2 regions of the Fructilactobacillus hinvesii genome follow, and region 2 is predicted to be linked to the other one. Evidence: riboswitches for the same ligand, from Rfam matches in the RefSeq annotation. Region 2 holds a riboswitch; the other holds the start of a gene.
What was found. A riboswitch is a leader RNA that binds a small molecule or an ion and turns the genes downstream of it on or off. The one in region 2 is predicted to bind lysine.

Region 1: linked by a shared signal. The riboswitch ahead of lysA (diaminopimelate decarboxylase) and the one ahead of M3M39_RS02840 (amino acid permease) in region 2 are both predicted to bind lysine.

Annotation. Positions count from the first base shown of each region.
Region 1 covers NZ_CP097118.1:208,724-224,228, reverse strand. The annotation lists gene M3M39_RS01080 (MFS transporter) at 1-51, opposite strand, end outside; gene M3M39_RS01075 (cadmium resistance transporter) at 282-872, shown strand; gene M3M39_RS01070 (zinc ribbon domain-containing protein) at 984-1,718, shown strand; gene M3M39_RS01065 (TcaA second domain-containing protein) at 1,724-2,869, shown strand; gene M3M39_RS01060 (NADPH-dependent FMN reductase) at 2,935-3,534, opposite strand; gene M3M39_RS01055 (catalase) at 3,681-5,126, shown strand; gene M3M39_RS01050 (5' nucleotidase, NT5C type) at 5,325-5,927, shown strand; gene M3M39_RS01045 (ketose-bisphosphate aldolase) at 5,943-6,821, shown strand; gene M3M39_RS01040 (DUF4097 family beta strand repeat-containing protein) at 6,918-7,874, opposite strand; gene M3M39_RS01035 (hypothetical protein) at 8,042-8,239, opposite strand; gene M3M39_RS01030 (DUF1700 domain-containing protein) at 8,232-8,834, opposite strand; gene M3M39_RS01025 (PadR family transcriptional regulator) at 8,834-9,160, opposite strand; gene M3M39_RS01020 (NADPH-dependent FMN reductase) at 9,262-9,855, opposite strand; gene dapF (diaminopimelate epimerase) at 9,968-10,948, opposite strand; gene M3M39_RS01010 (aspartate kinase) at 10,967-12,340, opposite strand; lysine riboswitch at 12,520-12,696, shown strand; gene lysA (diaminopimelate decarboxylase) at 12,794-14,092, shown strand; gene dapD (2,3,4,5-tetrahydropyridine-2,6-dicarboxylate N-acetyltransferase) at 14,115-14,822, shown strand; gene M3M39_RS00995 (N-acetyldiaminopimelate deacetylase) at 14,826-15,505, shown strand, end outside.
Region 2 covers NZ_CP097118.1:594,692-610,196, reverse strand. The annotation lists gene M3M39_RS02885 (aminotransferase class I/II-fold pyridoxal phosphate-dependent enzyme) at 1-21, opposite strand, end outside; gene M3M39_RS02880 (Xaa-Pro dipeptidyl-peptidase) at 144-2,489, shown strand; gene M3M39_RS02875 (formate--tetrahydrofolate ligase) at 2,536-4,197, opposite strand; gene phnE (phosphonate ABC transporter, permease protein PhnE) at 4,363-5,157, opposite strand; gene phnE (phosphonate ABC transporter, permease protein PhnE) at 5,157-5,948, opposite strand; gene phnC (phosphonate ABC transporter ATP-binding protein) at 5,948-6,709, opposite strand; gene M3M39_RS02855 (phosphate/phosphite/phosphonate ABC transporter substrate-binding protein) at 6,724-7,662, opposite strand; gene serS (serine--tRNA ligase) at 7,862-9,151, opposite strand; gene M3M39_RS02845 (deoxynucleoside kinase) at 9,423-10,061, opposite strand; gene M3M39_RS02840 (amino acid permease) at 10,113-11,582, opposite strand; lysine riboswitch at 11,678-11,847, opposite strand; gene M3M39_RS02835 (cysteine hydrolase family protein) at 11,967-12,524, shown strand; gene M3M39_RS02830 (MFS transporter) at 12,565-13,716, opposite strand; gene M3M39_RS02825 (APC family permease) at 13,876-15,294, opposite strand; gene M3M39_RS02820 (LysR family transcriptional regulator) at 15,420-15,505, shown strand, end outside.

The DNA.
Region 1 (15,505 bases), 390 kb from region 2:
CGTGGATAAAGAGACCCGTTTCTGGTACTTCGTAAATTGCTTAAAGTGCATAAAACTTCCTCCAAATAAAAAAGTGATTTTGGCAGGGTCTGAGGGTTCAGAGCACACAAAATCACCTTGGTTATGGAATTCGTCTTCAGTTAAATAACCGTGCTTGTGGTTTCTCTGAACCAACTTAAAGCCCATGTCTTTTTTCTAAGGATAGCACTTTTAGGAAATTGCGCAAATGGAACAGAAAAAACGGGTATAATTAAATTTAAAACAATTAAAGGGGTTAGCTAATGCTTGCTACGATTTTAAACGCGATTGCTTACTACGTTTCGACTAACATGGACTATATTCTGGTGTTAGTACTTTTGATTCACGCAAACCACGAGGATGGTCCGGTCCTTGCTGGCGATATCATGGGAACCAACGTGTTAATTTTGATCCCAATGCTGCTAGCGATGCTGGTGGGAGCCATTACACAAACTTGGATAATTGGACTGTTGGGGTTATTTCCGTTGTACTTTGGACTGCAGGCGCTCTTCTTTCCGAGTTCAGGAAACCAGATGAACGAGTCTGATCATGATTCTAAGTGGAAGTCGGCACTGCATACGGCTGTCATCACCGTGACTGCCTGTGGTGCCGATAACATTGCGGTTTACATTCCGTTGTTTGTCCACCAATCGGTAAGTCACTTAATCACCATCTACGTGGTGATGATTTTAATGGCGATTCTGTTTTTCTTCATTGCGTTGGTCATCAGTAAGGATCGGCACTTGGAAGCCATCTTGAATCGTTATGGTCGGTTTCTGTCGGGAATTATTTACATTTACCTGGGGCTTTCGGTGCTGATTGGAAGTGGAACGATTCAACATTTTTGGAAATAAAACAGATAGTGCTTCAGCAAAACTAATTACCGGGGCACTGCTTTTAAAAGGTAGGTCGATGATGTTATAATCCGTTCATTAGTCATTTTGGGAAGTAAAGGAGTAGTTCACATGGAATGTCCCCACTGTCATTTTAAAAATCAATCTGGTAACAAGTTTTGCATTAAATGTGGCACTAAATTACCCCTTAAAAATGCTTCTGTTTCTGAAGCAGAAGCCTTTGTCGGTTTTTTTAAACAGGCCTTGTTACACCCAATAGCAATGAAATTACCCACGCAGCCAAAATTTGGTTACGTTTCTTTACTAATCTATCTCGTGATGGCCAGTCTTACCGTTGCATCATTTGGAAAAAAAATAACGTATGTCTTTGAAAACTTTAAAAGTGCTTTTGGTACGACTGCAACTATGAGTCCCCTCATCGGTCAATTTATAATTGGGATTTCCATTTTCGTGTTGGTAATCTTAATTTCCGATTGGCTCTTAGGGTGGGCAGCCATTAACGTGATGATGAATCATCGGGTTAAATTGGGTGCTTACACTATTCAGTATGGTCGGTTTTTAAACGTAGGCAGTTGTTTATTCCTGCTCAGCATTATCCTAACGTTTATCTGTCCCTTAAACGTTATGTACATCGGTCTGGCTACGTTTAGCATTGCTTGCGTTGTGAGTACCTTTGCCCTGGCGGATGTTATTTTAACAGCTGATAATCAGGGAAGTTTAGATTCATTTTACATTCTGATTCTGGTATATGTATTGGTATTAATCATCGGATTATTTACCATTCGAGCCGTTGTGGGGCATATCATTTCTAACCTAACTAATTTAGCTCAATTTATACAAGGATAATTAAAATGCCAAAAGACCAACAATTTTGTTCGAATTGCGGACATCCAGTAACTTCAGCCATGCTTTTTTGCCCCAATTGCGGTCAGCAATTAGGTGAGACTGTACCACAACAGCATCAGGAAATTTCTCAAACAAAAAAGAGACCCAGTAAGAGACTTAGCTACACAATTTTAGCGATTGTAATTGTGCTTTTAGTTTGTGGATATGCGTTTGGAAGCCACTACTATTCCAAGTCAGCTACGGCGAATCGAATTGTGCAAAGCATTGCCAATGATAATCGGGAACAATTAGATCAGGAATCCACCACCTCTGACCCTAGTTATAAAATTACTCCCCTAAATTTAACTGGATTAATTAAGCATTTTAAAGCCAATCATCAGCAATTTACAATCTTTCAAAAAGAACTACCAAAAAATAACGGTCAAAAGATATTAGGGAGTTTTAGGTTGCAACAAACCGGAAGAGCTTTCTTGGTTTTCCCCCGGTATCAACTGGAGATTACCCCCGTCTACGGGCAACTTACCAGCAATGGGGAAAAATTACAGGTCCTAGTCGATGGACAAAAAGAAAAATTGTCTCCGGTGCAGACTTCGGAAAGCACCAAGCGGACCAGAGACCGCATTGGACCTTTAACACCAGGAAATCACGTGCTGAATGTTACCGGAATAGTTGATGGGAAAGAAAGTAATGCAGAGAAAAACCTTGATTGGCTTAGCGGAGAAGATAATTACCTGCCGGTTGAGCTTGAGAGTAAAGTTGCTTCAAAGACCGACGCACGAGATGCCCTACACCTCACGTTTGTAGCGGTCGGGACCGGAACGATTAAGGACAGTAGCTCTGGTTTTGTTGGCGAAGAACAGAATCCAGTTTATAAGGAAATTGTGCGAATGGATGATTCTTGGAGTAATGATCCTAACATTGCGTCATTTTCAGCAGATAAAATTAATGTCCTTTCTACTAAACCCGGTAAAGATAATTTGACTAAGGTCGTCTTTGATGTTCAATATCGACTTCAACAAAAAGATGGCACTAGCAAAACGCAAACGATGAGATACTTTTTTGATGTGCTCCCAGATCAATCTAGTCGGTATTTTAAAAATTATTTGATTAAAGATGAATTTGTACCAAGCAAGCTGATTGCTGGTAACTAGAATTAAACTAAACAGACCCGTTCCCATTTTACTCGGAGCGGGTCTATTTTAATTGGGGTTGAATTTTATCCTTCAAACGGATTTTTCACAAACAACTGTCCATAAAACGCAATCTCTCGCACCATCCGTTGCAAGCGATCCGGATAGCGAGCTATTGCCGGAGCGTCAGCCGGCATCTCACCGTTGCGGGTGAAATTCTGCGTAATCCGGCCAATGATGGTTGGCTTGGGCAACACGAAGCAACCTAGTTGATTTAACGTAGGTAACAACGCTAGGAAAGCAAACTGGCCGCCTCGCGCACTAGGTGCATACGTTAAGATTCGGACCGGCTTACCCTGCATTTCGTAAGCGACGTAGTCGAGACCGTTTTTTAAAGCAGCCGGGAGAGAATGATTGTATTCAGGCGTTAACAGCACGTAGCCGTCTGCCTGTTGTAAATCAGCAATCCAGCGTTGCTCATTTTCCGTTAGTTGTCGGTGAGGGTTGTCCATCGGGGCTTCGTCCTCATCAAATAGGGGTAACTGGTAAGCAGCAATGTCCATGAAGTGAAGGATGACTTTGGTGGGGTCAATCCAGTCTGAAGCATGTTTTTGGAGATATTGAAATAGTTTGCGACCCTCCGCGTTGGTGCGGGAGCTCCCGAGAATAATGTCGATGGTGGTCATGATTTTCTCCTTTTTTGCGTCCACATAAACCAACTTTATTATAAGGCTTTTAAATTGACAATGGCACAGTTTTAGTATGTACTAATGGTTGGATGGTATTTAATCCACATTACATACATATTTTAGTTTCAAAGGAGATTCATATTATGGCAGATAAATTAACGACCGAAGCCGGTCAACCGTGGGCCAATAACGAACACTCACAAACAGCGGGCGTTCGGGGACCCGTTTTAATGCAGGATTACCAACTTTTGGAAAAGTTGGCTCACTTTAACCGGGAACGAATTCCGGAACGAGTGGTCCATGCTAAGGGTGCTGGGGCCAAGGGCGTTTTTAAACTGACTCACGACATGAGTAAGTACACCAAGGCTGATTTGTTCAATGGGGAAGGAAAAGAAACCCCGTTAGCAATTCGGTTCTCCCAAGTAGCCGGTGAATCCGGTTATCCAGACACGATTCGGGACGTGCGGGGCTTTGCAATTAAGTTCTACACCCAGGACGGGAACTACGACATTGTGGGGAACAATACCCCGATTTTCTTTGTCAACGACCCGTTGAAGTTTCCAGATTTCATTCATTCTCAAAAACGAGATCCTAAAACCCACTTGCGTAGCAACGAAATGCAGTGGGACTTCTGGTCGCATTCTCCTGAATCAGTCCACCAGGTAACATATCTGATGGGAGACCGGGGCAACCCGGCAAGTTACCGGACCATGAACGGGTATGGTAGTCACACTTATAAGTGGGTTAATAAGGACGGAGAAGTTTACTGGGTTAAATACCACTTTATTAGCCAGCAAGGAGTTCAAAACATGACCGATGAAACGGCCGCAAAGGCTGCTTCTGAGGATACGGACTACTTGATGCATGATCTTTATGATGCCATTGAACAAAAGGATTACCCATCTTGGAAGGTCTACGTGCAAATCCTGCCTTACCAGGAAGGAATCGACTATCCAGCTGACATCTTTGACGTGACTAAAGTCGTTTCGCACCATGACTATCCATTACAAGAAGTGGGAGAATTCACGTTAAACGAAAATCCTACGAACTACTTTGATGATGTGGAAGAATTAGCCTTTTCACCAGCCAACTTGGTTCCTGGAATCGAAGCTTCACCAGACAAGTTACTGCAAGGGCGGCTCTTTGCTTACAAGGATGCCGAACGGTACCGCTTAGGAGCTAACTATGAACAATTAAAGATTAACCGGCCGGTTAACGAGGTCCACAACTACGAACGAGATGGCTTCATGGCTGATAATCAAGGTAGTGACGTCAACTACGAACCAAACAGTAAGAACGGGCCGGTGGAAGATCCGCACGCTTCGATTACACCAGAACAACTATCAGGAGCAACGGGCGCTTATCGGCCGTACGACCAGGATTATTACTCACAGGCGGGCGCTTTGTACCGCTTGATGAGTCCCGCTGAAAAGGATCGTTTAATTGAAACGATTAAAAATGGGTTAGGTTCCTTTGACAATCACGAAATTCAAGTCTTAGAAACCAAGCAGTTTTACAAGGCTGACCCAGAATACGGAACCCGGGTTGCAGAAGCCCTTGGGCTTGATTTAGCAGAAATCAAAGATTAACGGACCTTTAAGAGTGTCATCAGAACTTGATGACGCTCTTTTTTGGTCTACTCGCGAAATGAACGGAATTGATGGTAAAATAAGGGAAGGAAAACTAATTCAAGGGCATTTCGGTTGCATTTACACCCGCTTCTTTTATCATCAGTAGTGGAGGGTCATCTAAATCAATCAGAGGCCCGGTCAAAGTGAGGTCCAAGGATGACAAGCACTAAACCAAAATTATTTTTAGACATGGATAACGTGATGGTGAACACCCTGCCGGTTCTGAACGAACTTGCCAAGTTACCGTTTACCAAACCCAAGCCAGATCAGCTCACCGGAATTTTTCGCGACTTAGCGCCGATTCCCGGGATTTTAGCAAGCGTCCCTGAGTTGGCTAAGCACTACGAAATGTATGTGCTTTCGACGGCCCCTTGGGATAATCCCAGCGCCTGGCAGGATAAGCTGGCCTGGTTACAACAGTACTTTGGCACGGGAGCCGATAATCCCTTCTATAAACGGGTAATTATTACCCATGACAAGGGACTTGTTCATCAAAACGGAGGCTTACTCGTTGACGATCGCCCTTACCACGGGGCCAGTGCCTGGGTGGATCCGGCGGTTCCAAGTGCCTGGATTCAATACGGTGCGGACGAACGGTTGCAGTGGAAGGATGAGTTAACCAGTTTCTTACTGGCGATTGCCACTGAACAGGAACAAGGGAAAGATTTGCCGGCAGCGATTGCCGCTGCTAATGCGGGTCAGAATCCCTACTTAGTTCATGGTGATTTACAAAACTTTGAAGCAGCCAATTGGGAATAGCAAAGGAGAAAACTAATGATTACAAACAGTACAGCAATGTTACAAAAAGCACGGGCAGAACACTATGCGGTTCCAGCATTTAACGTGAATAACTTGGAATGGGCCAAAGCCATCTTACTGGCTGGAGAAAAGGCCCAATCTCCGTTGATTTTACAGGTTACAAGTGGTGCTGCTAAGTACATGGGCAGTTTTCGGTTAGCTTATGATTTGATTGTTGACATGTACAACGCTTTACACATTACCGTTCCAATTTCAATTCACTTGGATCACGGAACCTACTTTGATGCTTTAAAAACGTTGGGAATTAGCTACACTTCTGTTATGTTTGATGGCTCCAGCCTGTCCTTAGACGATAACTTAGCCAAAACCGCTACCTTACGGGACTTAACAACCGCGCAATCCGTTAGTTTAGAAACGGAAGTAGGAACCATCGGAGGCGAAGAAGACGGTGTGATCGCTGATGGTGAAATTGCCCCAGTTGATTCAGCAGTTGCAATGGCCAAAGCCGGAGTTGACATGTTGGCCGTGGGAATTGGAAACATCCACGGTAAATATCCGAAGGACTGGAAGGGCTTAAACTTTGAGCACTTGCAAAAGATTGACGATGCAATCTTTGCGGCACTTGGCAAGCGGATTCCACTTGTGTTACACGGTGGTTCCGGAATTCCGGATGACCAAATTCGCAAGGCCATTCAATTAGGGATTGCCAAAGTAAACGTCAACACCGAAGGACAACTGGCCTTCCACCAAGGATTGCGGGATTACATCCTGAGTGATGAAGACTTAAAGGGCAAGAACTATGATCCCCGGATTCTTTTGACCGCTGGGACCGATAAACTGGTTGATATGTGCTTAGACCGGATTCGGGTCTTTGGTTCAGAAAACAAAGCTTAATTAGAAATAAAAATAGCTGGACTCTAAATTTAATTCAGAGTCCAGCTATTTTTGTATTTTTAAAGGTTAATCACTAAAAAAATTTAGGGAGCACAATTAATCCTCTTGATTATCCTTATGCTTGATTTTAACGTTCTTGAGCTTTAAATCACCGTCATCAGTGTTAATTTTACTGGAGTTAATCTTAGCATTTTTAATTTGGACGTCGCCACTTTCACTGTCAATCTTCAGGCGGTCATAGTTGGCGATTTTTTGGTTTACCATCATTACATCCCCTGAACCACTGTTAAAAGTGAGATCCTTGGCAATCAGATCACGGATTTTAATATCACCACCATCTGATTTAAGGTCGGTCTTGGTGAAGGTGTTATTTTCTAGCAAGATGTCTCCTGAGCCACTGTTGATTTTAACCGGTTGAGCAGAATTGACGTTTTTCAACAAAACGTCTCCACCCTCTGATTCAATTTGGGCCGCCTGGGTCTTGGTGTTTTTCAAATGAACATCTCCACTGGCAGAGTTGATAGTGGTCTTCCCGATGTGACTGTTATTACTATTTACATCTCCACCATCGCTTTTTAGGGTGGTTTGCTTGAAGTTAGCCTGGGTTAGCGTTATGTCCCATATGTTACTGGTAGCCTGGAAGTTCTGAACGGTGGTGGGAGTTTTGAAGTTTAAGGTACCGGAATTAATTTTGACGGTCTGCGGATTGGCAACCTGTGGCAGGGTAATGACGACCTTGTGCTTGAGTTTGCCATGGTGACTGTGGTTGACTTCATCCCAGAGTTTTTGGTCTTTCACGGTTACCTCAATCTGATTTCCTTTTTTGTCTACGTGGGGTTTTTGTTGGCTTGAAAAGTTTGATTGAACGGTAAATTCATTACCAGACTTCACGGTCAGCACGGCGGGAACGTTTATTTTTAAGGTATTCAGTTGAGCGGTATTTTTGATGGTTTGGGTGCTTGTTGCTGCCTGTGATGATTTGGGTAACAGCACGGTGGGAACGATTGCCAATGCCAGTCCAAGTATGTTTAATCCAATGAATTTTTTGTTCATGTTAAATAACCTTTCTTCTGTTTGCTTTAAATTTTAATTTGAGTCTTTTTCATTCTATTTTTAGCCGAATGCGAGCATTAACACCAGACTAACAATTCCGAGGGCTAATAACAGGCTAAGGCAAACGGGAATCCCGATAATTGCGACTTTCATTTAGTAAAACTCCTTTAGAAATCATCGTCAAAATCATCATCATCGTCGGAATCATTACCGACGTTGAGTTCAATGTGCTTGCTATGGTGGGAGTAGGCTTTTTCAAAACCGTGGACCTTGCCACCGGCATAAAAGCCGATGACCCCTAGAATTAAACCGGTAACGGCTAAAATGATCCCAGCCATGAGGGTTCGTTTCATAAATTTAACCATGAGAATCATCCTTTCTCGGACTTAGTTTTGCCTGCGAGTAACGATAAATCTTCTTGGTCCAGTCAGCACCAATTTGAATGATAAAGCGGACCACGAAGTAGACAATGGGCGGGATCATGAGTAAGACGCCTAGGATTAACAATCCTGCTCCTAGGATACTCAAGGCAACCACACCCTTACTGAAGATTGTTGTAATTCCCAACCAGATGAATAATCCTGCCACAAAGAGGGCTGCAAAGAGCAGGGCTCCGACGGTAAAGACGAAGATAAACAGCATTAATAGGATAAAGCCGGCAATTCCTAGCAATACCGGGGACGCGATGGCTGCTAGAATCGTCACAATCAACTTCACGTTATGGTTTACGCTACCCTTTTTCGGTTGTTTTTCGTCTTCAGTAATTGTGTAGTTGGCAGTGATTTGACGGGCTAACTGCCGGGGGGTTCCCAGATTTTCCACGATGTCTTTATAGTCCTCTAAGTCGCCATCCTTGAGATACTCCGTGTAGTACGAAATGGCGTCATCACGTTCCTTAGTGGGCATGGTTTTTAAGTAGTATTTAAGTTCTGTAATGTATTGTTCTTGGTCCGTTGGCATTATTCATCCTCCCTTGGCATTTGATTATTAAAGACCTGATCGACAATTTTTTTATGGTGGTTCCAATCGCGTTTAACTTTTTCGAGTTGGGTGAGACCAGCAGCAGTAATTTGGTAGTAACGGCGGTTACGGCCGTCAAACGGCTGATCATACGTCGTTACCCATTCTTCCTTTTTAAGCCGGCGTAAAATTGGGTAGAGCGTAGAGTTTGAAATCGGGATGAATTTTTTCACTCCTTGCGTCAGGGCGTAACCGTAGTAATCCTCCTGAGCGAGGAGGGCCAGCACGATTCCTTCCAACACTTCTGAACTAATTTGAATGGCGATGGTCATCAGCTCCTTTACTTTCAGTAATATTATACATCGTATAATATAAAAGGCAAGCACAAAAAAAGACCATGATTTTTTCATGGTCTTTGAGTGGAATTTTATTTAAGTTTAGTAGCGTAGTGAGCGATATTTTTAACGGTTGCCGTAATTTTTTCGGCGTAATATTGCCGTTCGCTCGCCTCTAAGTCGGGGTTTAGTTCCCCATCTTCTGTAAAGATGTTTTGAATGAAACGGAGGTTCAGGTTGCGCGGAACACTAACTAAGCTGAGAACTTGGAAAACGGGTAACCAAGCCATGGAAGCGAGAATTCCTCCAAACGACCCCATTGAATAGCTAATTGTTTGAATTGGCGTATCACTGACCCCCGTTCCTAAGTAGTCAAAGGCATTCTTTAAGGCACCCGGAACGGAGTAGTCGTATTCGGGGGTTAACAGGAGGATTCCGTCTCCCGCGGCAACGTCTTTAACCCAGCGTTGGGCGTTTTCTTTTAAGCCATTTGGATAGTCCGGGGTTCCCATTGGTGGTAATGCCTCTGTGTATGGTGCTAGCTGATAGTCACTTACCTTGAGAAATTTCAGGTTGACGTTTGCAGCTTGTTCCAATTCAGCTTGGTTGCGTTTGAGGTATTGAAAGAGACGTTTCCCCATGGACGGTTCGCGGACACTTCCTAAAATTACGTTTACAGTAGTCATAATATTAATCTCCTTTAGTTTTAGTAAACCTATTATAACTACTTATTTTTAGTAAGTAAAATGAAACGACTCCAGCAAAAAACTCGCCTTTAGCAAAAAGACGAGTTATTGATTATTTAGTTTGTAACGATTTGACCCACGCTTGGTAAGCAGCCTCTTCCGTGGTGGCTTGATAGTTGCCCTGGTCAAAATGACCTTCTAAGAGGTCTGTGTCGTGAATGGTCCAATTCCCCAAAGTCGTGGCGTTGGCAATTAAACGCAACGAGTAGTCCTGCCCGGTCCGGGCGACGTGAACTTTTACCATTCCACCGGGATTGTAAACGGTCACGACGTGGTCAAAGTCACCTTGGTCATGATTTAAGACGTAGGCCAGGCTGGTGGCTGTCATTCCGGTTCCACAGGCGTTGGTAAATCCGACCCCGCGTTCATAGGTCTTGACGAAAAGTTGATCAGGGCCCAAGATTTCGGCGAAGTTAAGGTTCACCCCATCAGGAAAGTAGGGGTTTTCCCCGTTCAGGTAGGGTCCTAATTTGGCCTGTAATTCCCCGGTTAAGGTGGTGTGATCCATGAAACTGATCAAATGGGGGTTTGGTACTGCAATCGCCGTAAAATCAAGATCGGGAGCGAGCTGTGGGAGTGGACGGTTGAGAACCGTGTCACCGCCCAGCTCAGCGAATGGAAAATCAGCCGCGTGAAACCGGACCGGTGCAATTTCGACTCCAAAGGCGGGAACTGCTGGAGCGAGCGTTGCGGCTTGTTCTACGTGTAAATCAGCATCCTGCGTTTCCACCAAAAACTTGGTTTGGCCGGTTTGTTCGGCGAGGTAGCGAGCCACCGTTCTTAGCCCGTTTCCACACATTGAAGCAATGCTTCCGTCAGCGTTGACCACCGTCATTTTACCAGCACAGTCAGGATGGGTAGACTGGTCGACCACGAGGATTCCATCGATATCGTTAAACCGTTCGTCGTCACTCTGTTTCAGTTGAACGGCTAATTGTGAGATTTGGTCTAAGCTGGGTTGCGGATCAAACTGGGTGCGATCCAGAATGAAAAAACGGTTTTCAGAGCCGTGCACTTTACGTAAAGTTGGCATAATTAAGATCTCCTGTTATTAATTAAAAATCCGATTGTTATCAAAGAAGTGCTGATAAATTAACCGGACCGATTTTTCTGCATCAGCTTCGTCAGTTCCAAGCATGATTGAGATTTTAGAGGCCCCTTGGTTAATCATGTGGATGTTGATGTCATGGTCTGCTAAAGGACGAATGATCTTTTCAATCGTATTGGGACTAAGTTGCATTCCTTCCCCCACAATCATGATGATGGCATAGTGGTCAATCCATTCCAACTGGTCTGGATGGAGCTCGTTGCGAATGTCTTGACACATCGCCTTGACCTTTTGCGGGGTTAGTTGCTGGTTATCAAAAATGATGGTCAGATCATCAATCCCAGATGGCATGTGTTCGTAAGAAATGCCATATTTATACAAAATTTGGAGCAGTTTCAGAGTAAAGCCGACTTCCTTGTTGAGGAGGTAACGGTGCAAGTAGAGGGCCGAAAAGCCCTTGGAACTAGCCACTCCGGTGATGAAGCCTTTCGGTTGAAATCCCTTTTCGGGAACGATCAACGTGCCCGGCAGTTCGGGGTGGTTAGTGTTTTTAACGTTAATTGGAATCTGCGCCTCGATGGCGGGTAAGAGGGCCTCATCGTGAAAGACCGAAAAACCAGCATAGGAAAGTTCCCGCATTTCCCGATAAGTCATTGTTTGAATGCTCTTGGGTTTGGAAACAATGTGCGGGTCTACCGAGTAAATGGCATTAACGTCCGTAAAGTTTTCGTAGACCTCAGCGTTGAGTCCCTTGGCGACGATGGAACCAGTGATGTCTGAACCGCCCCGTGAGAAGGTGGCAATCGTTCCATCGGCCTCGTTAATTCCAAAGAAGCCCGGAAAAACTAGGTAGTCCTTACAGTCCCGGTAATGAGCCAGGTGATCATAAGTAGCTTGGGTGACGTGGGCATCGTTAACGGGACCAGCCAAATCGAAGCCAACCTGGTGGGGGTCCATAAAGGTGGTTGAGAGTCCCATTTTCGTAAGAATTTGACTCAAAAGATAAGCGTTTAAGTATTCACCGTGAGCCTTAAAGGTGGCCAGTTGGTGGGCAAAATCGTGATAGGACTGCTTTGCTAAGTCCTTGATCAGCGTGCTGATGTGCTCCATGACGGCATCCGGCACGTTAAAATGCTCGGCAATGTTTTGATACCGAGCAATGATTTCTGTTTGTAAGTCAGCGACCGCATTGTGATCTCTGGTGGCGTAAGCGTACTGAATTAGAAGGTCTGTGACCTTGATATCACCTTTAAAGCGGGTCCCTGGAGCGGAAACGACAATGGCCCGCCGCTCTGGATCCTGTTTAATAATCTTGATGATTTTTTCGAACTGGGTGGCATCTGCAAGCGAACTGCCCCCAAATTTAACTACTTTCATAAATTGTCTGACCTCGTTGGTTTGATTAATAGTGAAACTATCATCATTTGTTTAATTACGCAACTTCATTATGCGCAAATCTGAACCCGTTTGGCAAACTCTATATAGAAATAAAGAAAATTAGTTGATAACCACGGCAATTGGTTGACGACCCGGGGCTTTTTCGTTATGCTTAAAGCAAATCAAATAGAGGTCGCAAGGAATAAGAGTACCGCGGGGAGCTGCCATCCAGCTAGGAACCACGAGAAAGGATTGTTTGCCGAAGTGCTAAGGGGAGATGGGCCTTAGATAACTGGGACGTAGCTTAAGAGGCTACGGACTGTCGGGACGTTCATTCTCGGGGAGCTATTCATAAAAATCGATTCTAATTTACCACAGTAGGGTCTTTTGGACGGAGCTTCCGTACCGAAAGGCCCTTTTTCTTTGGTTTGAAAGCGATTGAGGAGGAAAATAATGTTAAGTAGTGATGAAATTCAGGATAATCAGCTTTTGATTGGGGGCATTCCTGCCACCGAACTGGCTGATGAGTTTGGGACGCCATTACAGGTCTACGATGTAGCTAAGATTCGGAATCAGATTCGGGCCTTTGCCCGCGTGTTTGAAGAACAACACGTAGACTACGCAGTTAGTTATGCCAGCAAGGCCTTTGCTTGCGTAGCGATGTACCAGGTGGTTAACCAGGAACACGCTCATATCGACGTGGTTTCTGCCGGTGAACTAGCTACGGCCATTCAAGCCGATTTTCCAATGGAGCGGGTAAGCTTTCATGGAAACAATAAATCTTATGAGGAATTGCAAATGGCAGTGCGCCACCACGTGGGGACCATCATCCTCGATAACTTCTACGAAATTGACCTGTTAGCTCAGGTTCTTGAGGAAGAAGATGCCAAAATCGACGTGATGCTCCGGGTTTCTCCAGCCGTTTCCGCTCACACCCACGAATTCATTCAAACCGGACAACAGGACAGTAAGTTTGGCTTTGACATGTTGACGGGGCAAGCAGACCAGGCCTTGCAATTAGTATTGGATCAACCCCGGATGCGGTTACGTGGGGTTCACTCCCACATTGGTTCCCAAATTTTTGCTACCGATGGGTTTAAAATTGAAACCCAGAAGTTAGTGCGCTTGATGCGCCGCTGGCGGGATGAGTTTAACTACACGCCGCAGGTTGTGAACGTCGGTGGTGGTTTTGGGATTCAGTATACGGATGCTGATCACCCGCTTCGTCCGGAAGAATTCGTGGAACAAATTTTGACCACTTTGAAGGAAGAAACGAAAGCGAACGACTTACCAGTGCCGGCGGTTTGGATTGAACCAGGGCGCTCGATTGCTGGACCCGCCGGGGTTAGTCTGTACCGGGTGGGTTCGCAAAAGACGATTCCGGCTGTTCGTAAGTACGTGGCGGTTGACGGGGGAATGGGTGATAACATTCGCCCGGCCCTGTATGGAGCTGAGTACGAGGCTATTTCTGCTAATAACGTGCACCCGGACACAACGGAAACGGTCACGGTGGCCGGGAAATACTGTGAATCGGGAGACATCTTGGTGAAAGATGCTCAGTTACCGGAAGTTCACGCTGGGGATGTCATTGCGGTCTTAGCAACCGGAGCTTATGGGTACTCGATGGCTTCAAATTACAACCGTAATCCCCGACCGGCGGTGGTGTTCGTTGAGAACGGACACGCGCAGGTTGTCATTAAGCGCGAAAGCCTCGCCGATTTAACCCATTTAGACGTCAAATTAAGCGATTAAACGTAAATAAAGGAGAATTACCATGGCTGAAATGAACGCACAAGAAATTATTCAATTCATCGGCAATGCCGAAAAGAAGACAAACGTGAAGGTTTACCTGAAGGGAGACTTAAGTTCGATTGACTTTCCAGCTACCATTCGTCCGTTTGTAAATGAGCAAACTGGCGTAATCTTTGGAGACTGGAAGGACGTGCAACCGTTCTTAACTGCTAACCAAGCTAAGTTAACTGATTACGAAATTGAAAACGACGGGCGTAACTCTGCGGTACCATTGTTAGACACGAAAAACATTGACGCCCGGATTGAACCAGGTGCCATCATTCGGGATCAAGTTAAGATTGGTAAAGATGCTGTAATTATGATGGGCGCCTTGATTAACATTGGGGCCGAAGTCGGGGAAGATTCCATGATCGACATGGGCGCCGTGCTCGGGGGCCGGGCCATCGTTGGAAAGCACTCCCACATTGGGGCTGGGGCCGTGTTAGCGGGAGTGATTGAACCAGCGAGCGCCAAACCCGTGCAAATTGACGATGACGTATTAGTGGGAGCTAATGCCGTTGTGATTGAGGGGGTACACGTCGGCAAGGGCGCCGTCGTGGCTGCCGGTGCGGTCGTTACCGAAGACGTTGCTCCATACACGGTGGTAGCTGGAATGCCGGCCCAAAAGGTAAAAGACGTCAACCAACAAACGTTGGACAAAACCAAGTTGGAAGACGATTTGCGGGGTTAATCCATGACACTTGATTTACACGAACTGTACCGTCAGTTACACCAGATTCCCGAACTAGCGCTGCATGAATTTAAAACGCACGCTCTTTTAATGAAACAAATCAACGCCCTTGCTAGTGACGTAGATTTTGTTGAAATTAAGGTTCCGGACCAATTACCAACCGCGATTTTGGTACTTTTACATGGAACAAAGCCGCGTCGGACAATTGGATACCGGACTGATATTGATGCATTACCGGTTACAGAAGATACCGGGTTACCGTTTGCCTCGCAGCACCAGGGGCGGATGCATGCCTGTGGGCACGACATTCACATGACCGTTGCCATGGGGGTGTTGGCGAAGTTCATTAAAGCACAACCAACGGATAACCTGCTTTTTTTCTTTCAACCAGCCGAAGAAAGTGAAAACGGTGGGAAGTTGGCCTATGAAGATGATGTCTTTACCGGCCAATGGCGCCCCGATGAATTCTACGGACTCCACGATAATCCGCAACTACCGGCAGGAGCAATTGGGTGCCGGATGGGGACTCTGTTTGCGGGAACTACGGAAGTAGACGTCCACTTTACGGGAACCCAGGGACACGCGGCTTATCCGCAGTTTGCGAACGATATGGTGGTCGCAGCGAGTCAGTTTATCGGTCAAGTTCAGACGATTGTATCGCGGAGCGTTGATCCGATCGAAGG
Region 2 (15,505 bases):
TTCATTCTTTAGGTTTACCATGCTCTCATTACTCCCATTGCTAAAATATAACTTCCATCTCACATCTAATTATTTTACACTATTCCTAATCACATGAATCGGATCCGGTTTTAAACTGGCAAGCTAATTAAAGGAGTATCCGTATGAAAATCAACCAATTTGCCCAACGCCGTGACGTTTCTTTGCAACAGATGCAACAAGAACTCGCAGCAGTCGGCTTTTCCTCCACCAGTAACCAACCCAAACAACTGTTGTGGCATTTTTTACAACGAACACACTGGCAATTGCAGAGTAAAGCGGCGCTATTAGACCACCTTAGTCAATTTTTAGCAACTCCCACGACCACCATGCAACAATTTTTCACGGGTCCTAGCGCACTGACGACTAATATTTTTACCTTACTGGGCCTGGAACTCCTCGGCTTTCAAGCCGGAACTGACTTTCAAACGGAAACACCGCAAGCCAGTTGGCAAAAGCTAGGCTTAGCCCCGCTTCCCGCCATTACGGATGCAGCAACATTACAACGAGCCTGGTACCAATTACTGACCACCCACACCCCCACGGCCCTAACTTACTTAGATCTCTTGGCCAGTCAGGGTTACTTTAACCAACCCCAGTTTGACCATCACCACCCGCTTTATTTTAACGGAAAGGCGCAAGCCGTTTTTAACGTGCGGGACTTTCACTACGAAACGGTTTTTGTAGAAACCGACTTTGATTCAGATGGCGACGGTCAAAACGACCTTTTAAAGGTGGAAATTACCCGGCCCGATGCTGTTAATCCGGTCCCAGCTGTCTACACTGCTTCTCCATATGACCAGGGAGTAAACGAAACGTTAGGGGAACAACTAACCCACGACGTAAACGTGGACCTCCAACCAAAACCCACGAGCCACTTTCAGCCCCAAGCACCAACTCCACTGAAACCCGGTCAAAATCATCCGGTCCATGGGCACACGAATCAGGCGACGTTACCTCATGATCCCCATCCGGGTTACACATTAAATGACTTTTTACTCCCCCGAGGATTTGCCAGCGTGTACGCTGCCGGAATTGGAACCATCGACTCCGACGGACTGCAAACTTGTGGTGACCCTTACCAAACCGCCAGTACCATTGCCGTGATTGAATGGCTGCATGGCGAGCGGCGAGCCTTCACCAATCGCACCGATGGAATTACGGTTAAAGCGGACTGGTGTAATGGTTCCGTCGGCATGACCGGCCGTTCCTACCTCGGAACCTTGGCCATCGCTGCGGCCACAACCGGAGTGCCCGGTCTCAAAACGATTATCCCCGAAGCAGCAATTTCTTCTTGGTACGATTACTACCGTGAAAACGGGTTGGTCGTGGCCCCCGGTGGCTTTCAGGGTGAAGACGCCGATGTGTTAGCCGGTGAAACCTTTTCGCGCAGTCTTAGATCCGGAGACGAATTACGCACTAAAACTGCCTTTAAAGACCAATTAATCCAGCTGCAAACGGGTCAAGATCGTGAAACTGGTAATTATAACCAGTTCTGGGACGACCGCAATTACCGCAACCACGATCAACGGGTTCGAGCCGACGTCTTGTTAGTCCATGGTCTAAACGACTGGAACGTGAAGCTGAGCAATGCCGGTCGTTTCTGGCAGGACATCCAAAAGCTCCCCATTAGTAAGAAGTTAATCCTCCACCAGGGCCAGCACATGTACCTCAATGCCTTTCCGTCTGTCGACTACTCAGACATTGTGAATCTCTGGCTCAGTAACAAGTTGGCGGGCGTCAAAAATGAGGCCGCTCAGCTCCTGCCAGAGGTCCTCGTCCAAGACAACGTGGCTCCCGAAACCTGGAAAGCTCAGCCGAATTGGTTAACTCAAGCAGCAACGACCCATCCGGTGCGCTTTAACCACGACCACTGGACCCAGGCTTACGACTCAACCCAATTTGCTGTATTTTGTAAGCATCCGGACCACTGGGAAACCCAGCTACTGGATTTTAGCAACCCGCAATTAGATTCCCATCGCACCGTTGCTCAGCTGGACCTAAACCAGGACCTTACCATCAACGGAACGGTTCGCTTGGACGTTAACGTCAGCAGTGACCAACCGGTCGGACTGGTGAGTGCAATCCTATTAGATGTTGGTTCAGCACGTCGATTACAACCAGCACCCACTGTTTCTGCTCCGCGGGGCTTACCACTCGGCTATCAGTGGTATCAAGATGATATTCGTGAGTTCCAACTAGAAAAATTCCCCAGTGACCACAAAATCATTTCCAGAGTCCACCTTAACCTCCAAAATCGCACGAGTCCCGCCACAACGGAACCGCTGGAACTAGGGCAATTTTACCCATTACACCTCGCTTTTCAACCGGTTTACTACCACTTACCAAAGAACCGGCAGTTAGCCGTCGTTTTGTATGCCACTGACTTTTTGATGACCACTCGGGGTAATCAACCAATCAATTATCACCTGCAACCGGCCCTCGCTCACTTACAGCTCCCCCAGCAGTAAAAAAAGAACTTCGCTCATTTCGGCGAAGTTCTTTTTTGATTTAACTTTAGTACAAACCACTAATGGTGCCGTCGTCTGTAATTTCAATCTTTTCGGCCGCTGGATGTTTGGGCAACCCTGGCATCGTGAGGATGCTGCCGGCCATGGCGACGATAAAGCCTGCTCCTAGTTTCGGCACAAACTCCCGAATGTGAATCTTAAAGTCAGTCGGAGCGCCCAATCGTTTGGCATCATCAGTTAGTGAGTACTGAGTTTTGGCGACAATCACCGGCAAGTGATCCCACCCCTGAGCCACTAACTGACGCAGTTGTTTTTGGGCTTTCGGTTCCAATTCGACTCCTTGACCCCCGTAAATTTGGGTAACAATCCGGTTCAGCTTGGTTTCCACGTCATCCGTTGGTGCATAAAGCGGGGTAAATTTTGCTGGTTGTTCCGTTGCAGCGACAACGCCGGTTGCTAATGCTTGGGCTCCAGCACCACCTTGCCCCCAGACGTCCGCTGGATAGGCTGGAACATCGTGTTCTTGAGCGTAATCAACCACCATTTGTAACTCAGCATCCGTATCGTTAGTAAACTGGTTCACGGCCACCACCACGGGAATCCCGTAGCGCTTCATGCTGTGTAAATGCCGACCGAGGTTAGCCAATCCCTTGTGCAAAGCATCTAAATCTTCATGATCGAGTTGGTCCTTTGCTAAGCCCCCGTGCATCTTCAAGGCCCGCACCGTGGCCACCACGACGATGGCATCAGGATGCTTATCTAACAACGGTGTCTTCACGTCTAAAAACTTTTCGCCTCCGAGATCAGCGCCAAAGCCTGCTTCTGTCACCGTGTAGTCTGCTTGTTGTAAAGCCAGTTGCGTTGCTTGAATCGAGTTGGTTCCCTGCGCGATGTTGGCAAAGGGACCGCCGTGAATCAAAGCGGGCGTGTGAGCAATTGTTTGCACCAGGTTTGGTAAAATGGCGTCCTTTAATAAGGTTGCTAATGCGCCTCCCACGCCCAACTGAGCCACCGTCACCGGTTCACGGTCATAGGTATAACCCACCACGATCCGGTTAATCCGCCGCTTTAAATCAGCAAGGTCAGTCGAAAGGGTTAAGATCGCCATCATTTCGGAAGCCGCCGTAATTTCAAAACTACCTTCGCGGGGCACTCCACTGGTCCGACCGCCCAGTCCAATCACAATGTGACGCAGGGCTCGATCGTTAACGTCTAAGACCCGTTTCACAATAATTTGGCGTGGATCTAAGTTAAGGGGATTGTCCTGGTAAATGCTGTTATCAATCAAAGCGACCAGCGTGTTTTGGGCCACGGTTAGAGCGTGAAAATCACCCGTAAAGTGGAGGTTAATGTCATCCATCGGGATCACTTGAGAGTATCCACCACCCGTGGCGCCCCCCTTCATCCCCATCACGGGACCTAAGGATGGTTCCCGCAGGGCTAACATCGTCTGCTTGCCCGCTTGTTGCATGGCATCGGCAAGGCCCACGGCTACCGTGGATTTTCCTTCTCCGGCCGGCGTGGGATTAATTGACGTTACTAACACGAGCTTGCCAAATTGTTGCGGATCAACTGGGTGACGGCGTTCAATTTTAGCCTTGGAGCGACCGTACGGTAAAACTTCTTCTGGTTTAAACCCAGCGGTCGCAGCCACCTTCTCAATTGGCCACGGTGTGGCTGCTTGCGCAATTTCAATATCACTTTTCATGGGGCATCCTCCTCTACGACCAAACCATGGCCGTGCTCCTTCACTCTACTAATTGCTTTCATTCTGACCGATATCTGGTCGGAAAGTCAACTCCGTTTGCGATTTGTAAGTCACAAAATATTCGGGTAAACAAAAAAGCCACCCACTAAATGGATGACTTTTGGTTTAACCTAATCGTTTTCTAATGGTAGAAGAACACGTATCAATCACAATTACCATCAACACGATTCCCAATAAAATGATTCCCGTCTTCGACCAGTCTCTGGTTTGTAAGGCAAACATCATGGGGGTTCCGATTCCTCCGGCTCCCACTAACCCTAAAATCGAAGCGGATCGAACCGAGATTTCAAACCGGTATAACGTGTATGACATTAACGCCGGTAGAATGGTTGGTAACGTGGCAATCCGGAACGTTTGAATTTTGGATCCACCCGCGGCAATAATGGCCGTCTCAGCACTCCGATCCATCTCTTCAATGGCTTCTGAGAACAATTTTCCAAGCATTCCGACCGAGTGCACTCCAATGGCGAGTACTCCGGCAAAGGAACCGGGTCCCACCATTTTAATGAACAGAATGGCAAGCACCACTTCTGGAAAAGCCCGGATGGCAGTTAAGATCACCTTCCCGATGGTTGAACGGGGGTGAAAGAATTTTTTCGTGGTTTGAGCTGCTAAAAAGGCCAGTGGCACACTGAGAAACGCCGAAATGATGGTTCCTAAAAAGGCAATCGCCAATGTAATCACGAGTTGAGAAACAAGGTCTTCCCCACTCCCGTTATAAACATAGGACCATTCCGGATGAATGATTCCCTTCAGGATGGCCATACTAACGCTACTGGCCGACTTTTGAATTCCAGTGAAGGGAATTCCGTTAATTGACCAGAGGTAGATAAAAATGACTAAGAGAGCCACTACAATCCATTTAAAGCGTTCCAACGCGGTTGTTTTTGTTTTATTCATTATTGAAGTCGCTTCCTTACGTAATTACTGATGGCGTCAATGACAAGTACAACGGCAAAAATGGCTAGAATAATTACAGCCGTCCGGGGGTAGTCAAATTGGTCGAGGGTTTGTTGTAAGTACAACCCAATTCCCCCAGCCCCTAGGTACCCTAACACGGTTGAGGACCGCACGTTAATTTCCAACGTATACATAAAGTCACTCATAAACTGACCGGAAATTTGCGGAATTACCGCAATCCGAATCGTTTGCAACATGGTTGCTCCCGTCGCCTGTAAAGCTCGCACCGGACCCATGTCAATTGTTTCAATAAAGTCATAAAACAGCTTGGCAATCATTCCAAAGGAGAAGAAGGCCAGGGTAATGACCCCGGTCATCGGTCCAATTCCAAAAATGGCCACGAACAAGGCTGCCAGTAACAGGGTGGGTAAGGTTCGGATTAACGAAAGGATCAAGCGAATGATCAACCGTCCAATCGGGTTTCTCACGATGTTACGCGCTGCTAAGAAGGAAAACGGAAGCGCAATAATTGCTCCAATCGTCGTCCCAATGATCGCCATTTGGAGCGTCTGTGCTAACGTCCCCGCAATCTTTGTGAGGTACGGCCAGTCCGGATGTTTCATCTGATTTAAAACGACTCCGAATTGATCAGCGTTTTCAAAGAAGGCGTTCACATCGACCCCCGTAATCAGCGCCGAATAGTAAATTAGAATTAAAATTACGACTGTAATCGCAATTCCCACGACGTGGAACCGCCGCACAAACGATAGTTGTGGGACTTCCTGTTTCATTAGTTATCCCTCCCGTGTTCGTAAACTTCACGTAGGTCAGCTTCGTTGGCTTCTGCAATCGGTTTGTTGTAAACCAACTTTCCGTCCCGCAGCCCGATGATGCGATCCGCGTACTTTAAGGCCAGTTCCATCGAGTGCAAGTTCACCAACACGGTGATGTGTTCGTACTTCTTTAAGTTGTACAAGTCATCCATCACACCCTTACTGGTCTTTGGATCCAATGAGGCCACCGGTTCATCGGCCAACACGAGGGTCGGATCTTGCATCAAGGTTCTGGCAATGGCCACCCGTTGCTTTTGTCCTCCTGAGAGTTGGTCAGCCCGACGGTAGAGCTTTTTCACCATGTTCACTTTTTCCAGTTGGGCCACTGCTTTTTGTTGATCTTCCTTAGAGTAAATCCCTAACAACGTCTTCCAGGTTGGGTAGTAACCGGTCCGACCGGCTAACACGTTCTTTTGCACCGTAGCCCGGTTCACCAGATTAAAGCTTTGAAAGATCATTCCAATTTTACGCCGCATCCGCCGTAATTCCTTACCATTTACCTGAGTGATGTCTTGTCCATCAACGATGACTTGTCCGTCAGTGACATCAACCATCCGGTTAATCGAATTAAAGAGGGTACTCTTTCCAGCTCCGGACAATCCAACTACTGCCACAAATTCACCCTTGTGCACCGTAAAGTTGATGTCGTCTAATCCCTTCACTCCATTTGGATATCTCTTATTCACGTGTTTCAGTTCTAATACCGTCTCTTCACCCACTAGTTTATCTCCCCTTACTCGTCTAAGCGTCCTACTTTACGTAAGTACGTCCGCACAATGTTAAAGTCACTGTCCTTAACCGGAACGTATCCTTGATGACTATAAATTTCGTAAATAATCTGGTGTCCCTTTTTCGATTTGGCAATCGTTTGAAAAGCATTCGCAATTTTCTTGTCCCACTTTGGACTCATGTCCTTGCGCACCGAAATCGTATCGTTTGGAATTGGTTTCGTTTTGTAGAGCACCGAAGTGTCCTTCATGACGTTTGGATCATCCTTGGCCGCAATCTTGCGAGCCCCTTGGAAAACAAAGGCCGCATCGGCGTTGCCGTTATAAACGGATAAGACCCCTTGGTCGGCCCCTTTGACCGTAAAGGTTTTAATCCCATTCTTATGAATGTTAATCCCGTGTTCTTCCAATTCCACCGCTGGGAAAATGTAACCCGCGGTCGAAGTTGTATCCTGAATCGCAATCTTTTTTCCCTTTAAATCGTTCAGGTTTTTCACCTTTCCGTTTTTCCGGACCACGATTTCCCCTAGATACGTACTAGTCGGAACGTCGGTTACGTCTTCCGTTGCATCAGGACCGTACTTGTACCGGGTGGCCTGTAAGATGGCCTTTACTCCATAGTTAGAGTGTCCCAGTACGTACGCCGTGGGGGCTAAAAATGCCACGTCTGCGGTTTTGGATCCGAGGGCTTCCACCATCGAGCTTCCACTCGTAGATACCACCACTTTCACGGGAATGTGGAGTTGTTGTTCCAACATCTTTTCCAATGGTTTGGCTCGTGCTTCCATCTTGCCGGCGTTTGAAGATGGATTAAATTCCACCACTAGCTTCTTGGGTTGGTAATTTTCGGCAGTAGTGTGCTTCTTACAACCACTCAATTCGCCCCCTACCATCAGTAATACCAACGCCAATAATCCGAACTTTAGTACCCGACTGACCTTCATTGCGCTCCTCCTCAGTTAATAGTGACTCCAGTTTATCACGTTTTAGTTAACGATTGCAACATAATCCGGAAAAATGTTCGTATTATGTTTCGCTAGATGATCTTTCTTACTTTTGTTTAGCACAAATTGCCACAGAATGCCGAATTTTCGCCAATCAAAAAAGAGCGACGCAACCGTCGCTCTTTTCTTTCATTTATAATTAAAATAATTGTTGCTTGGTAATTTTCTTCATGCCGTGCATGTATGGTTGCAATGCTTCTGGAATTGTCACCGAACCATCTTCGTTTTGGTAGTTTTCCAAAATAGCAGCCACCGTCCGGCCAACTGCTAATCCAGACCCGTTCAGCGTGTGTACGTATTGTAACTTTCCGTTTTCATCCCGGTATTGGATGTGAGCCCGCCGGGCCTGAAAATCAGTCGTGTTGGAACAACTAGAAATTTCTCTGTAGCAGTTTTGGGCCGGCATCCATACTTCCAAATCGTGAGTCATCGCCGCCGTAAAGCTCATGTCACTCGAGGTTAACGTAATCACGTGGTATGGTAAGCCCAGTTTTTGCAGAGAACTTTCGGCCTGGTGTGTGATTGCTTCTAGAGCATCCCAAGAATCTTCTGGTTTAGTGAATTGGACCATTTCCACCTTGTTAAATTGGTGTAACCGAATCAAACCCTTAGTGTCTCGACCAGCGCTCCCTGCTTCCGAACGAAAGGCCGGAGTTAATGCGGTAAACTTCACCGGGAGCTTTTCCGTGGGAATCACTTCATCACGGTAGAAGTTGACCAACGGTACTTCCGCCGTTGGAATCATCGTTAAATCACTGTCGGTAATTTCAAAGCCGGATTTGTTTTCTAAGAACTTTGGGAATTGTCCCGTTCCGTACATCGAATCAGAATTTACCATGTACGGTGGTAATACTTCCGTGTATCCAGCCTTGTCGTTTTCGTCCAGGTAGAAGTTGTAAACGGCCCGTTCCAACATGGCACCGGCCCCTAAGTAGTAAACGAACCGACTACCGGCCACCTTGGCACTGCGTTGAAAGTCTAAAATATCCAGGTTTTCTCCAATTTCCCAGTGGGCTTTGGGCATAAAGTCAAACTGACGGGGAGTGCCCACCTTACGCAGTTCGACAGAACCTTCCTCGGTGAGGCTCACCGGCACTTGATCGTTCGGAATGTTTGGTAAATGAGCCGCCACGTCGTGTTGCTTGGCCGCTACTTTTTCCAAGTCCTGATCTAACTGTTTGATTTCCGCTCCCACTGCTCGCATCCGTTTGATGGGTTCTTCTGCATCCTGTTGATTGCGCTTTAACTGCGAAATTTGGTCAGAAACTTCATTTCGTTCTGCCTTTAATTGTTCGGTGTGCACGATTAAATCCCGGCGTTGTTGGTCTAACTCTAACAGGTGATCAATCGTTTCTGGGCTCACGCCCCGGGTTGCCATCTTTTCCTTGATCCAGTCTGGCCGTTGCCGAATTAACTTAATGTCTAACATGAAAAAGACCTCCTAAATTTGAACTACCAATTGTTAAATAAAAAGACCCCGCCCCTCAATTGGGACGAAGGTCTTTGTTCGCGGTACCACCCAAGTTCCTGACTACACTGAGCCAGGCCCTCAACTTGATTAGTAACGGAATCACCGTGCAGGATTAACTGCCCTCGTTAGCGTAGCGGAAGATTCGAACGATGACTCGCACCACCCGTCATCTCTCTGACGTTCTACTAAAACTACACCCTTCGTTTTCATTTTCTTTATTATACAATACTTATCCCAAAATTTGGGCAATTTTTTGATCCAGCAGTTGAAAAATTTGCGCCCGGGCCTGCTCATTTTCCACAAATTCCAGCTGATCACCGTCAATTTTAAGCTTGGGAGAAAGATCGTACTGGTTAAACCACTGGTCGTAGCGCCGATTTAACTCTTGGTAATAATCATATAGGCTGGCGTCGTGATCAACCTGCTCATAACTGCGGCCCCGCTTCTTAATCCGTGCCAGCATCGTTTCAAAGGAAACATGGAGGTAGATTAACAAGTCTGGAATCTTTTGATAATCAGTGGAAGAAACCGGAGCCAACATGTTAGCTAACAACGAGTCATACGTATCAACTTCCGTCTTAGTGGAACGACCCAGGTCAGCATTCAAATGAAACAACAAGGAATCTTCAAACAAAGACCGGTCCATCACGCTCAAACGGTTGGCATTGGCCTCCTTGATTGCTGCGAGTCGGCGGTTTAAAAAGTAAATCTGTAGCAAAAAGGCATACTTTTGCGGGTCTTTGTAAAACAACGGTAAAATCTCGTTATCATCCAAGGATTCGTAAAAAGCGGGAGCGTTGAAATGCTCCGCTAATAACGTGGTTAACGACGTTTTCCCCGCTCCAATTGGTCCTGATAAAACAATCATATGGTCCATCCTCCACTGAAACTGATTTAAAAAGCACTCCCTATTGTAGCATTAATCATTCGCTTTGTTTTCTTGGCTTAAATCAGCCGGAGAAACATCAACCTGATCCAACGGAATCAAGTGCGTGTGTTTGATCAGCTTGTAGGCAATGTACAGAATCAAGACCAACGGAACACTAATATAGGTAACGGCAATTTGGAACCATTGCCCGTGAACAAAGGCGCCCACATCCTGACCAAAAATCACCACGATACATAAAATCAAACATAGAATTGGACCAAATGGGAACCACGTAGCATGGTACTTTAGTTCATCTAACTTGTGTCCCTGCGCAATGAACGCGCGTCGGAAGCGGAAGTGTGAGAGCGCAATCCCGAACCAAGCAATGAAACCAGTCAAACCAGAAGCAGCTACCAGCCATAGGTAGATTTGTGGTCCCATGAAACTGGTCAAGAAGGTTAAAAGAGCCACGGCCGTTGTTGCTAATAATGCTAAGAAGGGAATCCCACGTTTGGAAACTTTCCCAAAAAGCTTCGGCGCATATCCTTCATCAGCCATTGAATACAGCATCCGCGTCGAAGCGTACATCCCGGAGTTTGCAGAAGAAATCACGGACGTTAAAATTACGGCATTCATCACGCTGGCGGCAGCTGCCAGCCCAGCCCGTTCAAACACAATTGTAAACGGACTGATAGACACGTCGCTCGCAGATGAACCCAATAAATCAGGACTCGTGTACGGAATAATGGCGGCAATCACAAAGATTGCCAAGAAGTAGAACAAGATGATCCGCCAGAAAACTTCGTGAATCGCCTTAGGGACACTCTTTCTAGGATCATCTGCTTCCCCAGCGGTAATCCCCACTAGTTCAGTTCCCTGGAACGAAAAACCAGCGACCACGAACACGCTGATAATCCCAGGAATTCCATTGACAAACGGGGCATTTTTGTAGGTAAAGTTATGCAGTCCTACGGCATGACCACCCATAATTCCAAAGATGGTTAAAAAGCCCACGATCAAGAAGATGATAATTGTGATCACTTTGATCAATGACATCCAAAATTCGGTTTCTCCAAAGGCGGACACCGCTAACGCGTTGATGATAAAAATCAGGATTAGCGCTGCCGCACTCCAAATCCACGCCGGAAAATGCGGAAACCAAAATGCCATGACCAAGGAGACCGTTGAAACATCCACCGCCACGGTAATCGCCCAGTTAAACCAGTAGTTCCAGCCCATCGCAAAGCCCAGGGCCGGATCAACGTACTTCGCCGCATAGGTCGAGAATGAGCCAGAAACTGGTAGATTAGTAGCCATTTCCCCTAAACTAGTCATTAAGAAGTAGACCATAATCCCCATCAGAATGTAAGCCACTAGGGCTCCACCTGGTCCTGCTTTACTAATTGCTCCTCCACTTGCAACAAATAACCCGGTTCCGATACAGCCCCCGAGGGCAATCATCGACACATGGCGGGATTTTAAGCCCCGCTTCACGTGCTGAGTTCCCTTTTCTTTTGCCATCTTTCTTCCTCCTGTAGTTATGGATCAGTTTAATTAAAACCTAAAAAGGGACCCTTCTTAATCCAGAAGAGTCCCTCACCTTGCCATTCGTATTCGTCCGTTAAAGCGCTCCGCATGCAAGTGCGACAGTCCTTGATTTCTTCAACCAAGCCCCAACCAAAAAGGTACCAGCTTTTCAGTTTCGGCAACGTTCCCTTTCCAACTGTTTCTTGGGGTTGGTGCCCTCCCCAGTCGTACTGATGAAAATTGCTCCTCTTTTTAGATTCTAAGTTATTTAATTCTTACTCAGTATAGGGGTTTCCCCTCTGAAATGCAAATCATCTTCAAAACCCCCAACGGTCTCCTTTGCTATAATGAAGAAAACCACGGAAGGAAGAAATCCTCATGACCACTAAAAAGGCCCTTTTGATTATTGACTATACCAACGATTTTGTTGCCGACAACGGTGCCTTGACTTTAGGCAAACCCGCCCAAGCAGCTGCTCCAGCCATCATTAGCCTTGCTAATGACTTTGTTGCTCACGATCAAGTTGTCATTTTACCCACCGATTTGCACCAAAAAGATGATCCCTACCACCCTGAAACCAAGCTCTTTCCACCTCACAACTTAAAAGACACCTGGGGTCGAGAATTTTACGGAGACTTGCAGCCGTGGTACGATGCCCACCGTAATGATCCTAACGTCGGGGAAATGGATAAGACCCGCTACAGTTCCTTTGCGGGCACAGATCTAGACCTCCAGCTGCGGGCCCGTGGCATTACCGAACTGCACCTCACGGGCGTTGCCACTGACATCTGTCTTCTACACACAGCTGTGAGCGCCTATAACTTGGGTTACCAACTGGTAATTCATCCCCAAGCGACAGCCGGATTCTCTAAAGAAAACCAGGCATTTGCGCTTAATCACTTCCAAACGGCATTGGGAGCCCGCATCGAAAACTAATCAATTAAACGGCTCTCCTGCTCAGTAGCAGGAAAGTTTTTTAGTTAGAAGAATGACGCCAAGCGCTGACCATGCTTAGTAAAGCAATTGCTAAAAGCCCCATCCCTAAATAGCTAACTACGTTGAGTAAATTCATTGTGGTCGTTAATAAGCTTACCAACGTTGAACCCACCGTCAAAATTGCGGATTCGGTAAAAGTCGCTAGGGAAAAAGCCGAAGCCCGGGTATGTTCGTACGCCAGATCTTGAATTTGATTTTCAAACAAAAGGTGCCACATTTCAAAAACAACGTTAATCACCACCAAACCCAACACGACAATCATGCGGTTGTGGGTCAAAAATGAGGCAAAAAACAGTAAACTGACCATTTGTAAAAGCATAATCAAGACATGTGGAGCAATTACACGGGTCAAGCGGTCTACTAACAGCACTAGTCCTGCTGCCACCAATGCCAATCCCCCAAAGACGAGCGAAATCAACTGTGTGGAAAAGTGGAGTTCTCGTAACATTAATGGTCCATACTGATAGCTCAAGGTAACGGCTGCCGCCGAAAAACTCATCGCAACCACAAGCCACCGAAAATTTCGTTCATGCCTTAAAAACGACAGAAACCTAGTGATAATGCCCTTGAAGGTAACCACTTCCGTTGTTTCCCCACTAATTTGCTGAGCGTCAAGCCCGAGTACCAATAATCCTGAGATAATGCGCGTGCCAATTGCTAACAAAAATAGTAACGGCCAAGAATAGCTCGCAATCCAACCGCCAACGGCATTCCCAAAAGCCATCGCAAGAATTCCCATAAAGTTAAAGTAACCAAGCGCTTTTAAATACTGGGGGTCAGTTTCAGTTCCCGCCGTTTCGTACACTAACGAAACGTCCGTTCCAGAAATCAGAGCTAATCCTAAGGCAAAGAGTACAAAGCCAATGTAAATGAGCCAGTGCACCGTGGGAAAGAAGTACGTAATCAAGTACAGCACGCAAATAATTTCTCCACTTAACAAGGCTGCTTTGTGCCCAATTCGGTCAGAAATAATTCCAGCCGGAAATTCAAATCCTGCTTGAGCCACCGTAAACAGTCCCTCCAACAAAGCAATTTCTGTCACAGACCAGCCCTGCTCCTTTAAATAAATCATCCACACAATCACTTCTAACATAATGTTAGAAAAACCGTTATACAGTAATAACTTTTTCACGTCGGCCTCCAGTGCCCTCTAAGGCTTGCTGGTTTAAATTAAAATATATTTTTAAATTATAATTGAAGCAAGCAATGATCACAACTGCTCATTATCTTGGATTCTTTAAACTGATCTGCAAACAAAAATCCCCTTTCTCAATTGAAAGAGGATTTTTACTTATTCAGTTGCTTTGGATCCTTGTTGTAACTTCGAGTGCCAGAGTCCATAGGCAAAGTAAACGATTACTCCCACAATCAGCCAGAGCCCCACGGCAATTTTAGTGGCATTTGGCAACATTATGATGAAATAAATGCTACACAATCCGGCCAAGACCGGTAGCACTGGATACCAGGGCATCTTAAACCCGTCGTTTGGAATATCCTTCCGGTGACGTAGCGGAATAACGCCAAAGGAGATGCAGGCAAAGGCCAGTAGGGTTCCCGCGTTAATCAAAGAAGCTAGTTGTTCCAATGGAACGACTCCCGCAAAGAAGGCCTGCACCACCAAGGCAATCACCACTGCATTCCGGGGGACTTGACTCTTTTCGTCCACCTTACCCATCTTTTGGGACAAAAGCCCGTCACGCCCCAGGGCGTACACCAACCGGGAACCACCAAAGAACATCGTGACCATCGCAGTAAAGATTCCAAACAAAGCCCCAATTGTAATCAGCTTGTTCCAACCATCAAGATGCACCACGTGGAGCGCGTAGGCAGCGGGATCATCCACATTCAATTGGGTGTAGTGCACCATTCCCACTAGTACCAGGGAAAAAGCCACGTAGAGAACTACCGCGATTAAAACGGTCCCCAGAATGCCCCGCACCACGTTGCGTTTGGGGTTGATGGTTTCCGCTGAATTAGCGGCTAAGGCATCAAATCCGATGAAGGCAAAGAAGACGGTAGCAGCCGCCGTTGAAATTCCCCCTAACCCCAAGGGCGCCCCGTGAAATTGCTGAGGGTAAAACGGCACGTAGTTACTTGATTTAACGTAGAAGACCCCGAGTCCAATGAAAAGAATGATGATTGTAATCTTCACGATTACCGCCGTGTTTTCGACCTTTTTAGATAAGTCGGCGCCCTTCGCGATAATAACCGCAATCACCAAAATAATTAAAACCGCCGTCAGATTCACGATCCCGCCTTCCATCGGCCCAGCTTGCAGAGCCTTCGGAAGGTGCACGCCTAACGGTGCCAATAGGTTATTGTTAAAGTAGGCTGCAAATCCAGTTGCTTCAGCGGAAACCGCCAAGAAGTATTCCAAAATTAGGGCCCAGCCAATTAGCCACCCCACAATTTCTCCATAGATCACCGTTCCAAATGAGTACGCCGAGCCGGCAATCGGCATCGCCGACGAGAATTCGGCGTAGGCCATGCCCACCACCCCGGATAACAGGGCCGCTAGTAAGAAAGCAATTGCTACGGCCGGTCCCGCGTGTTGCGCTGCTTCGTGACCCGGCAGGATAAAGATTCCGGTTCCAATGACCGCTCCAATTCCCAGTGCCACTAAGTCCCAGGCGTTCAAAGTCCGCTTTAAGCGGGCATCCGCCTGGAGGTAGTGCGCAACTGATTCCTGGCGAAAAATTCGTTTCCACATTGTTGTTCATCCTTTCAATGCACGTATAATGAATGCACTTTGTGATTGATGTTTCTTATCTTACCGGCTAGACTTAGATAAGTAAAATTAATCTTTTTAATCAAAACATTAGGAGAACTAATCCAATGAATCGTTTCGCCGTGTTCCAAAAAATTATCGAAACCGGAAGCTTTACCAAAGCCGCTCAGGAACTGGGTTATACCCAATCTTC